3 regions of the Vibrio sp. R10-SF1-ISO8 genome follow, and region 2 is predicted to be linked to each of the others. Evidence: predicted binding sites of a transcription regulator. Region 2 holds the regulator's gene; each other region holds the start of a gene.
The links. Region 2 encodes CRP, which controls carbon source genes, mostly activating them, when cyclic AMP is high. Its sites were predicted from a motif close to TGTGANNNNNNTCACA; they were not measured.
Positions count from the first base shown of each region.

Region 1: the regulator CRP is predicted to act here: its motif matches at 1,591-1,606, upstream of AC6R00_RS15460 (NupC/NupG family nucleoside CNT transporter).
Region 3: the regulator CRP is predicted to act here: its motif matches at 2,176-2,191, upstream of cdd (cytidine deaminase).

Region 1 is NZ_JCBDHL010000019.1:160,492-163,760, forward strand. Features, by position in the region: gene AC6R00_RS15450 (hypothetical protein) at 1-628, opposite strand, end outside; gene AC6R00_RS15455 (exoribonuclease R) at 751-1,197, opposite strand; gene AC6R00_RS15460 (NupC/NupG family nucleoside CNT transporter) at 1,735-2,943, shown strand; gene pepT (peptidase T) at 3,126-3,269, shown strand, end outside.
Region 2 is NZ_JCBDHL010000016.1:190,033-193,301, reverse strand. Features, by position in the region: gene AC6R00_RS12810 (phosphoribulokinase) at 1-846, shown strand, start outside; gene crp (cAMP-activated global transcriptional regulator CRP) at 1,089-1,721, shown strand; gene AC6R00_RS12800 (DUF1338 domain-containing protein) at 2,082-2,873, opposite strand; gene astD (succinylglutamate-semialdehyde dehydrogenase) at 3,057-3,269, opposite strand, start outside.
Region 3 is NZ_JCBDHL010000005.1:91,166-94,434, reverse strand. Features, by position in the region: gene AC6R00_RS01640 (cyclic di-GMP phosphodiesterase) at 1-1,085, shown strand, start outside; gene cdd (cytidine deaminase) at 1,132-2,019, opposite strand; gene AC6R00_RS01630 (CidB/LrgB family autolysis modulator) at 2,263-2,940, opposite strand; gene AC6R00_RS01625 (CidA/LrgA family protein) at 2,940-3,269, opposite strand, start outside.

The DNA of each region.
Region 1 (3,269 bases), on a different contig from region 2:
CGTAGTTGCTCCAGCGAAGCAAAAACTCACGATTTATCGAATAATCTAAGTCAATATCGGTAGATTCACCCGTAACGCTTTTCTTCTGATATAACTTTTGAGTAACGCGCAGTAACCAATCGTCACTAATGGGGTAGGTATATCGAAAACGTCCTTCGATACCTGGTTTCGCATTGACCTTAAGGTTAAAACTATAGCGTTCTTTACTCAGCCAATCGTACCTAAGACCAAGCGTATTCTCTGCATCTTCGCCAGTTTGAGGAAACAGGTCGAATAGGCCGTCTTCTTCGTCTGATTCGAAGACCACTTTTAAACGCTTGGTCACTTTCGGCAAATGAAACCGTGCTTTGAATCGAGTCTTAAACTTGTATCCTTCCCCCTCGACATACGAGAAGTCATTTCTCCAACGGACGGTGCTACCAGCTCGCGCGTCTTGATCGGAACGCTCATCAACGAAAAAACTGTCGAACCAGATCGCAGGCTCGCAAAGCTTGGTATTCACATAGTTAAAAGCTGAATCAAGGATTTGAGCGCTATCAGGCTGGCTATGGCAATCGGAGTAATCGATTTCACCATCGGCGTACGTTGCTGCAGATAAAAAGGTAGAGATGAGAACTAGGTAGCGCAATTGACTAATACATTCTGGGGCTTAGAGATAGAGTATGTCGAAAACATATTCAGAAGGTCAATACTTTATCGAGTCACGGCAATAAATTCATAGAGCCAACCTAATAACGGTTGGCGAATTCTTTATTTACCTTGAGCTATCTGTGCGTACTGGCGTAGCAGATCGGTCAGCGTCGTTACCCATTCAAGAGCATTTTGTGGTGACTGTTTGACAATGATTTCAACGTGATTGCAATGAGTCTCGAGAGGGATCGCTCGTTCAAGATGAAAAGAAACCGAGTAGAAATGCCACAATAACAAGCGCTGCATACGCTCAATATTTTGTTTCTTGCTTTCTGATTCTTCAAACAGAGCAGGGAGCTCGCTAAGCGCGATAGCACTCATGCGCAACATCGCGTCGAATTGCGCTTCTTGAAGCTTATCATCGTTTTCAGCTTCATCTAAATCAAAAGTAAAAAGCTCAGTCATAGATTCCTCTGGCACCAAACGGTGAACCATTCTTAGGCTGAGTTCTTCTAGCTCTTCTCGTGGCATCTGAGTTAAGCAATGATAAGTGTAATCACGTTGCATGCTGGTCTTTTGGCAAAATTAAATGGGTAGGTATTCTAACGATTTTAACAATAATTACTACTTGAAAGCCCAACATAAAAAAGCCCCGCAAAATCTGCGGGGCAATATTCGTTGTGTTTGCTAGTAGCCATTGACGTTGTTAGAGAATCTATTTTTGTTACCAAAAAGTACGTTAAGAATTCTTACTTAAAATTAGATGCTTTCCCTAGAACCGCAAACTTTATGATGAGTTTTGTAATGTATATTGCTCAATACTGTGATCTTAGTTCAATGTTTTATAGCAATAGAGTTCATATTGCCCAAACAGTACAAATGGGAGTTTGAAAAGATTCAATAGCTATTCATGCATAAGTTTGGTTACTGAGTGAACGGTTGAACGTTTGCGTGAAAATATGTGATGAATATCTCATATCTGGCGCTATAATTTCCGCCCGGTTGAGAGTAACAGCTCTACCAATACAAGCCGTCACAGGGAATGGTGAATGACCCCATGGACCGGACCAGCTGCCTATTCAATGCTTGTAGAGGTAATCTTTAATGAATGTTTTGTTTGGCTTAATCGGTGTAATCGCATTGTTATTGTGTGCGGTTTTACTATCTGAAAGTCGTAAATCAATTAACTGGAAAACAGTGTCTCGTGCGCTGTTACTTCAAGTCGGTTTTGCCGCCCTGGTGCTTTATTTCCCGTGGGGTCAAGCGGCCCTAACAAGTCTAAGTAGCGGTGTTTCTAGCTTGCTTGGTTTTGCCGATGAAGGGATTGGATTCCTGTTCGGTGACCTTGCTAATACAGGCTTTATTTTCGCGGTTCGCGTTCTTCCTATCATTATCTTCTTTAGTGCCCTTATCTCAGCACTCTATTACCTTGGTATCATGCAGAAAGTCATCGAGTTTATCGGTGGTGGTATTCAGAAGTTTCTAGGTACGAGTAAAGCTGAGTCTCTTGTTGCGACTGGCAACATATTTCTTTCTCAAGGCGAGTCTCCACTTCTTGTTCGTCCATTCCTTTCTCGTATGACTCGTTCTGAACTCTTTGCTGTAATGGCCGGTGGTATGGCTTCCGTAGCAGGTAGCGTACTTGGCGGATACGCAGGTTTAGGTGTAGAACTGAAATACCTGATTGCCGCAAGCTTCATGGCGGCTCCGGGTAGCTTGATGATGGCTAAGATCATTGTTCCTGAGCGTGAAACGCCAATCGATCAATCCGATATCGAGATGGACAAAGCTCAAGAGAGCAATGTTATCGATGCGCTTGCAAGTGGCGCGATGAACGGCATGAAGGTCGCTGTTGCAGTGGGTACTATGCTAATCGCGTTTGTTAGTGTGATCGCTATGGTAAACACTGGCCTTGAAAGTTTAGGCGAAGTTGCCGGTTTTACCGGAGTGACTCTTCAAGCGCTATTTGGCTACTTGTTTTCACCGCTTGCATGGTTAATTGGCGTACCGTCAAATGAAGTACTAATGGCGGGCTCATACATTGGTCAAAAGATTGTAATGAATGAGTTTGTTGCATTTATTGACTTCGTTGAGCACAAAGCAATGTTATCTGAACATACTCAGGTCATTGTCACCTTCGCCTTATGTGGCTTCGCTAATATAGGCTCAATCGCCATCCAGCTTGGTTCAATTGGTGTAATAGCGCCAGAGCGCCGTTCTGAGGTCGCTAACCTGGGTATTAAAGCGGTGCTAGCTGGCACGTTAGCTAACCTAATGAGCGCGTGTTTAGCTGGAATCTTTATCTTGCTATAAGCTTTATAAGAACGTTTATAAACCGAACAGGGAACTGTTCGGTTTTTTTATACCAAAATACTGAAACCTAAAATTACATCATGTATGGCACTGATTGCTTAAAACCTGATTTATAGCAAAAATTCGCTAATCAGAAGGCGTAGGATGTTCTAAGTTCAATCAGAATTATAAGAGATATTACTATGAATGAATTAGTTCAACGCTTTTTGCGCTATGTGGCTTTTAATACTCAATCAGACCCAGCAAATTCTGTTTGCCCGAGTAGTGAAGGCCAGCTTACGTTTGCCCAATTTTTGAAGACAGAACTGCAAGAACTCGGTTTATCC
Region 2 (3,269 bases):
GCGGTTACTGGTTCCTCTGGAGCTGGTACCACAACGACTTCTGAAGCTTTCCGCAAGATGTTCAATATGATGAACGTTAAACCTGCATGGGTTGAAGGCGATAGCTTCCACCGCTTTACGCGCCCTGAGATGGATGTTGAAATCCGTAAGGCACGTGAGCAAGGTCGCCATATCAGTTACTTTGGCCCTCAGGCGAACGACTTCAATGGACTTGAAGAGTTCTTCCGCAAATACGGTCAAGAAGGCGTCGGTCAAATCCGCCGTTACCTGCATACGTTCGATGAAGCGGTTCCATACAACCAAATGCCAGGCACCTTTACGCCTTGGCAAGATCTGCCAGAAAACTCCGACGTCCTGTTTTATGAAGGTCTACATGGCGGTGTTGTCGATGGCGAGGTTAACGTATCACAGCATGTTGATTTTCTGATTGGCATGGTGCCTATCGTGAACCTTGAATGGATTCAGAAATTCGTTCGAGATACCCGTGATCGTGGTCACTCACGTGAAGCGGTGATGGACTCTATCGTCCGTTCAATGGATGACTACCTGAACTACATTACCCCGCAGTTTTCTCGTACTCATATTAACTTTCAACGTGTCCCTACCGTCGACACATCTAACCCGCTTAACGCCAAAGGCATTCCGAGTTTAGATGAGAGTTTTGTTGTTATCCGATTACGAGGCATTAAAAACGTAGATTACCCATATCTACTGGCAATGATTGATGGGGCATTTATGTCGCGTCATAACACGATTGTTGTCCCTGGCGGTAAGATGAGTTTTGCCATGGAGCTAATCGTTAAACCGATACTTCAACAGCTCATCGAAACGGGCAAAATTGGTTAATACCCACAGCTAGAACACGATTACTTTTCATACCGTGATCATGTGCACAGTTTTGCGTACTAAAACCCCAGTTGTACCCGATTAAAATCAAGAAATCGTTTTCGAAAAAGGATACTATTTCTTACCGAAACACAAGTTGGCTTGCAGCATTTGTAAAGTGCTCTTATCCTAGTAGGTCTTGATTAAGGCTTAGCTAAAATATGGAAAGCGGCAAGCGTACCCTGCAGAGGAAGTGAGATATTATGGTTCTAGGTAAACCTCAAACCGACCCAACATTAGAGTGGTTTCTTTCACATTGTCATATTCATAAGTACCCTTCAAAAAGCACGCTAATTCATGCGGGCGAGAAAGCTGAAACTTTGTACTACATCGTAAAAGGTTCAGTAGCGGTTCTTATTAAAGACGAAGAAGGTAAGGAAATGATCCTTTCTTACCTAAACCAAGGTGACTTTATCGGTGAACTTGGTCTATTCGAAGAAGACCAAGAGCGTACAGCATGGGTTCGTGCTAAATCTCCTTGTGAAGTTGCGGAAATCTCATTTAAGAAATTCCGTCAGCTTATCCAAGTGAACCCAGACATCCTAATGCGCTTATCTGCGCAAATGGCAAGCCGCCTACAAGTGACTAGCCAAAAAGTAGGTGACCTAGCATTCCTAGACGTAACTGGCCGTATTGCTCAAACGCTACTAAACCTAGCGAAGCAACCAGATGCGATGACTCACCCTGATGGCATGCAGATTAAGATCACTCGTCAAGAAATCGGTCAAATCGTTGGCTGTTCTCGTGAGACAGTAGGTCGTATCTTGAAGATGCTAGAAGAGCAGAACCTAATTTCTGCACACGGTAAAACTATCGTGGTTTACGGTACTCGTTAATTTCGATTAACCGCTAAAATTTTAAAAGCCACCAATGGAGACATTGGTGGCTTTTTTATCGAGAATCGAGAATCGAGAATCGAGAATCGAGAATCGAGAATCGAGAATCGAGAATCGAGAATCGAGAATCGAGAATCGAGAATCGAGAATCGAGAATCGAGAATCGAGAATCGAGAATCGAGAATCGAGAATCGAGAATCGAGAATCGAGAATCGAGAAAATTATGACTGATTAAGGACTCGTTCTGTCAACACCTTGTAGACATAAGGCTCTATCGCCTCACTACTAGCTCCCACCTCTCGAAGGACGAAGTCCGATCTCGACTCTCGCAGGGCGAAGCCCGAATCTCGCATCTACTCTCTACCCGTTCGTACTCTCGAAGATCTTGTCAGCAGAAGCTGCGACAAATCCTGGATAAAGTTCACCGTTGCTCATTGGGTAGCGCTTAGCAAACTCGTAGAAACCGCCAGGGATAATCTCTGTACCTTCAGTGAAGGTTACCGCGACTTTATCCGCCATCGTTGAAGATTGCTCTAGCAGCACATCAGGAGAGCCCTTCACTTCGCCACCAAACTCATTGATGGTAAAGCCGGAATCGCGTAGGTGGTCATTGACACCTTTTACTTCTTCAAACGCGTTGAGCTGATTGACGCTAACCGTAAAGTGGTTAGCGCCGTAACCATGCGCTGCTAACCAAGAAGCGTACTCACTTTCTTTCGCTAACGTCTGAAAGTCAGCAAAGCTGATGTCCCACAAACGACCGCCATACAAGAACTCATGACCTTTTAGCTTACTGGTGTCCAATTGCTCGACAAGCTTAGCGACAATAGCTTGTAGCTCGGCAGAACACTCTTCAACCTTCAATTCACTGATGAACACTTTTGGCTGTTTCGGGTCTGGGTGCTCATAATGTTTGGCAACAAGCTTCTTGCTTTCAAACACATAGTCACCGCATGGCTTGTAGCCTACGTCTAAGAATGGTTGTGCAAGGGTCGCAATGCCCAGGGGTTCTACATTGAAAGTGCGCAGAGCAATGTGGTCATTGATCAGCGCTTCGTCTTCTTGCAGAAGTTGGTGGACTTGTTCAGCAGAGGGACATAAGCGTTGAATATAGTCATTCCATAACTGTTGGAATAAAACATCTGGCGTCATAACGCCTCCTTGTAGGGGTGGTTTACGTAAATGGAGAATGAGTAGTTATCTGTTTAATTATAAAAAAGGCCATCCAACCAAATGTGTCCAGAAAGTTTGATCAGATAGCCTTCAGCCTGTGACGTTTCAAATGCCTCCCGGCTCGGGGAGGCGAGAAGGGAATTCCCTAAAATTTATGGTTTTTTATAGTTCAACACCTGGGCTTAGCGTTGCAGGAAGAAGTGTTTCTCCTCCTTCCATCGAAGCCATAGGGTAAGCACAGTAATCTGCTGCGTAGTAAGCACTTGGGCGTAAGTTGCCTGACGCGCCCGGACCACCAAATGGCGCATCACCGCTTGCACCAGTTAACTGGCGATTGCGGTTTACGATACCAGCACGAATATGGTCAACAAAGTA
Region 3 (3,269 bases), on a different contig from region 2:
CTGAAAAAGCAGTCAAACAGCTTGTTAAAAATGGAGTCAAATTTGCTTGGGTAGACAAGGAGTTGTCAGTAAAAGGGAGTGTTTTTAAACCCGTTAAGGTTGTGGAAGAAACTGAATCGCCACAAGAAGCATCAACACCAGTGAAGCGGAAAAAGGTGAGCCGCTTTTCACAGCAAAAGAAAGCGCAGAAAATCATCAAAGAAGCAAAAGGGCTGGCTAACAGGATTCTGACGCAAACTTTTGAAGGTAAGCCAATACATGTCTCCGAACTGGATGATCTCGCAGACGACATGATCGAATCCGTGTTGCTTGATTCAGATGCATTGCATTGTGTGTCTGCACTGCGCAATAAAGATGAGTACTTACTTGAACACTCAGTCAATGTTGCGACTTTACTCGTGACATTTGGTAAACATCTTGGCCTGCCGAAAGAGACGCTAAAACAAATGGCGATTGGTGGCATTATGCACGATGTTGGCAAAATTAAGGTTGATGATAAAGTTCTGCACAAACCTGCTCGGTTAACACCCGAAGAGTTCGAGCATATGAAGCTTCATCAGGTTTACGCGAAAGAGATCATCACTACGGTTACAGGTTTGAGTGATGTTAGCCGCGACGTTTGTTTGATGCATCATGAAAAACTCGATGGGAACGGCTATCCAGCGGGGCTAAAAGGTGATGAAATCCCTCTACACGGTCGTATGAGCTGCATCGTTGATATCTATGACGCGTTGACTGCCGATCGCTGTTACAAACAAGGCATGAGCCCAGCAGAAGCGTTTAAAATACTCTTGAGCTTAACACCGAATCATTTAGACAAAGAGTTGGTGTACAAATTCATCAACTGTATTGGCGTTTTCCCTGTTGGGGCTTTGGTCGAGTTGAGTGATGGACGTGTAGGTATTATTTGGACTTCGAATTCCCACGAACCGCTAAAACCAGAAATCAAATGTTTCTATTCGCGTAAGTATCACCGTTTTGTCGATGTAAGTTTTGTCGATATGAAAACAACCAAACTAACGATTAAAAAGGCGATAGCCCCTAGTCAGTTAGAAGTCGACCCCAAACCGTTTTTCGATGTTTAACCCCGAATTGATACAAAAAAGGCGCTAATTTAGCGCCTTTCTCAGTTTAAAGTTCCAAGTAAGTGATTGGAATATCAGGGTTTAGTGCTTCTAGCGTCGCTTGTGTGTTAGCTAGATGGCTGATAGTACCGTCTTCTACTTCTACCAAGGCCGCAGAATCAATACTTTCGAGCTCCTTACGGTCTAACAGTAACTGGATCAACGCAACCTGAAGTGGCGGTAGGCTTGGGTTAAATGCAGCGTTTTCTGCATATGCGCCTTGATATACTTTGCCATCTTTGGTCTTAATCGCGACACCACTTAAGTTATGTGTGTAAGGGGCATGGCTACGATTTAAGGCAGCGACGGCCAGTTGTAATAGCTCATCTTGCTCTTGTGTCTGTTTTCCATGGTCAACAGAGGTCATCAATGCGGATTCGATGCCAAGATCTGAAGGGCCAAACGATTCTGGTAAGTAGTAATGAAGTGGCTGACCTTCACGTTTCGGCAGTTGGATCTTTAGCTCGTTAGCGGTTGAAAGCTCATTCATAAACTGACGACAGTGACCACAAGGGCTGTAGTTGATCGTGATGTCAGCAACGCCTTGTTCACCCTTCATCCACGCATGGCTGATGGCTGATTGCTCTGCGTGAACGGTTTGCCCTAGTTGAACGCCGTCAAACTCGACATTCGCGCCGAAGTAGAGTTTGCCAGATAGGCCGCGAACAATTGCACCCACATAAAACTTAGAAAGCGGAGCATAGGAATAAGCGGCTGCAAATGGAAGTAGCAATACTCGTAGTTCTGCGTCATCAAGACCTGAAATAGCGAGGAGTTGCTCAAATTGCTCTGAAGAAATCGTCGCGTCAAAATCGTCAGCAAGAAGAATAGGAGATAAGAAATCTGCTACGTTTTGTGGCACTTCAGATAGCGCCTGTTCAATGCGGCTTCTCATAGTGAGTCCTTTAATAAACATCGTTGATATCTTTGAGTTTAGAGCCAGATACTGGTGTGTAAACTCCGATATTGGTATTACATTTTATGTAAAGATGAGAATTATTCGGCGATCAAGATCACAAAATATATTGTAACGATATTGTCTGTTGCATTATTTGAGTGATGTCACACATGATAACGATTACAGGCGAGAAATTAGTGATGTGCGTCGAGCCGCTAGTTGCAGCTCGACATCAATTACTTACGCTGACAACCAGACTGCCAAGGTGAAGAAAGAAGGTGCTAGGATTGAGGTGATAACACCGCACACCACAAGTGCTAGAGAGCTAAAGGCCGCATCTTGACCGTCTTTCTCAGCGCAGGTTGCTGTCCCCAGCGCGTGGGAAACCGTCCCCATCGTGAGCCCTTTGGCAATAGGGTGAGTGATGTTCAGTAAGTTATAAATCGGATAAGCCATAATCGCACCGAACAGGCCAACGATTAAAACTAGTATGGCGGCGATGGCGGGCTCACCACCAAGGTGACTAGAAACCTCCATCGCAATCGGTGTGGTCACTGATTTACCCAACAAGCTTGCGATTAGAGAAATATCTGCCTTTAAGTAAACGGCAATCATGCTTGCGGTAAACATCGACATGATACTGCCCACACCGCACGCCAGCATAATGATACGCCAATTGGCTCGGATCTGTGGTAATTGCTCAAATAGAGGATAAGCCAGCGCGACTACTGCTGGTTGCAGTAGATAATTAATCCACTGATTGTCGGCATAGTAAGTTTCAAATGGCACTTTCAGGTAAGTCAGCAGTGGAATGAGAACGGCTAGGCTCACCAATAAAGGATTCATAAAAGGGCTTTTTACTTTTTGGCATAGCCAACGTGCGGCAAAGAAAACAACAATAGTGACAAGTAACCACATTATTTTTGTCCTCCTTTAAGCATGCGATCGAGCATTAACCCCAAAACGACCAGTACGATGAGAGTACCACCTACAGCACTTGCTAAAATCGGTAAGGCGTTAGCGATTAGCATATCGAAATGCTCCATCAAGCCAACACTGATAGGGACGAATAGCAGCACCATGTAGCGAATAAAGAGAGAGGCACCGGGTTTAACCCAGTCTGAAGGCACGAGTCCGCTCGCAAGCAAACCAAACAAAATCAGCATACCGATGATGCTGCCAGGAATAGAGATACCTAATAAGTGTTGAATATTAATGCCCGCGACAAGGCACAAAAATATCAGCCC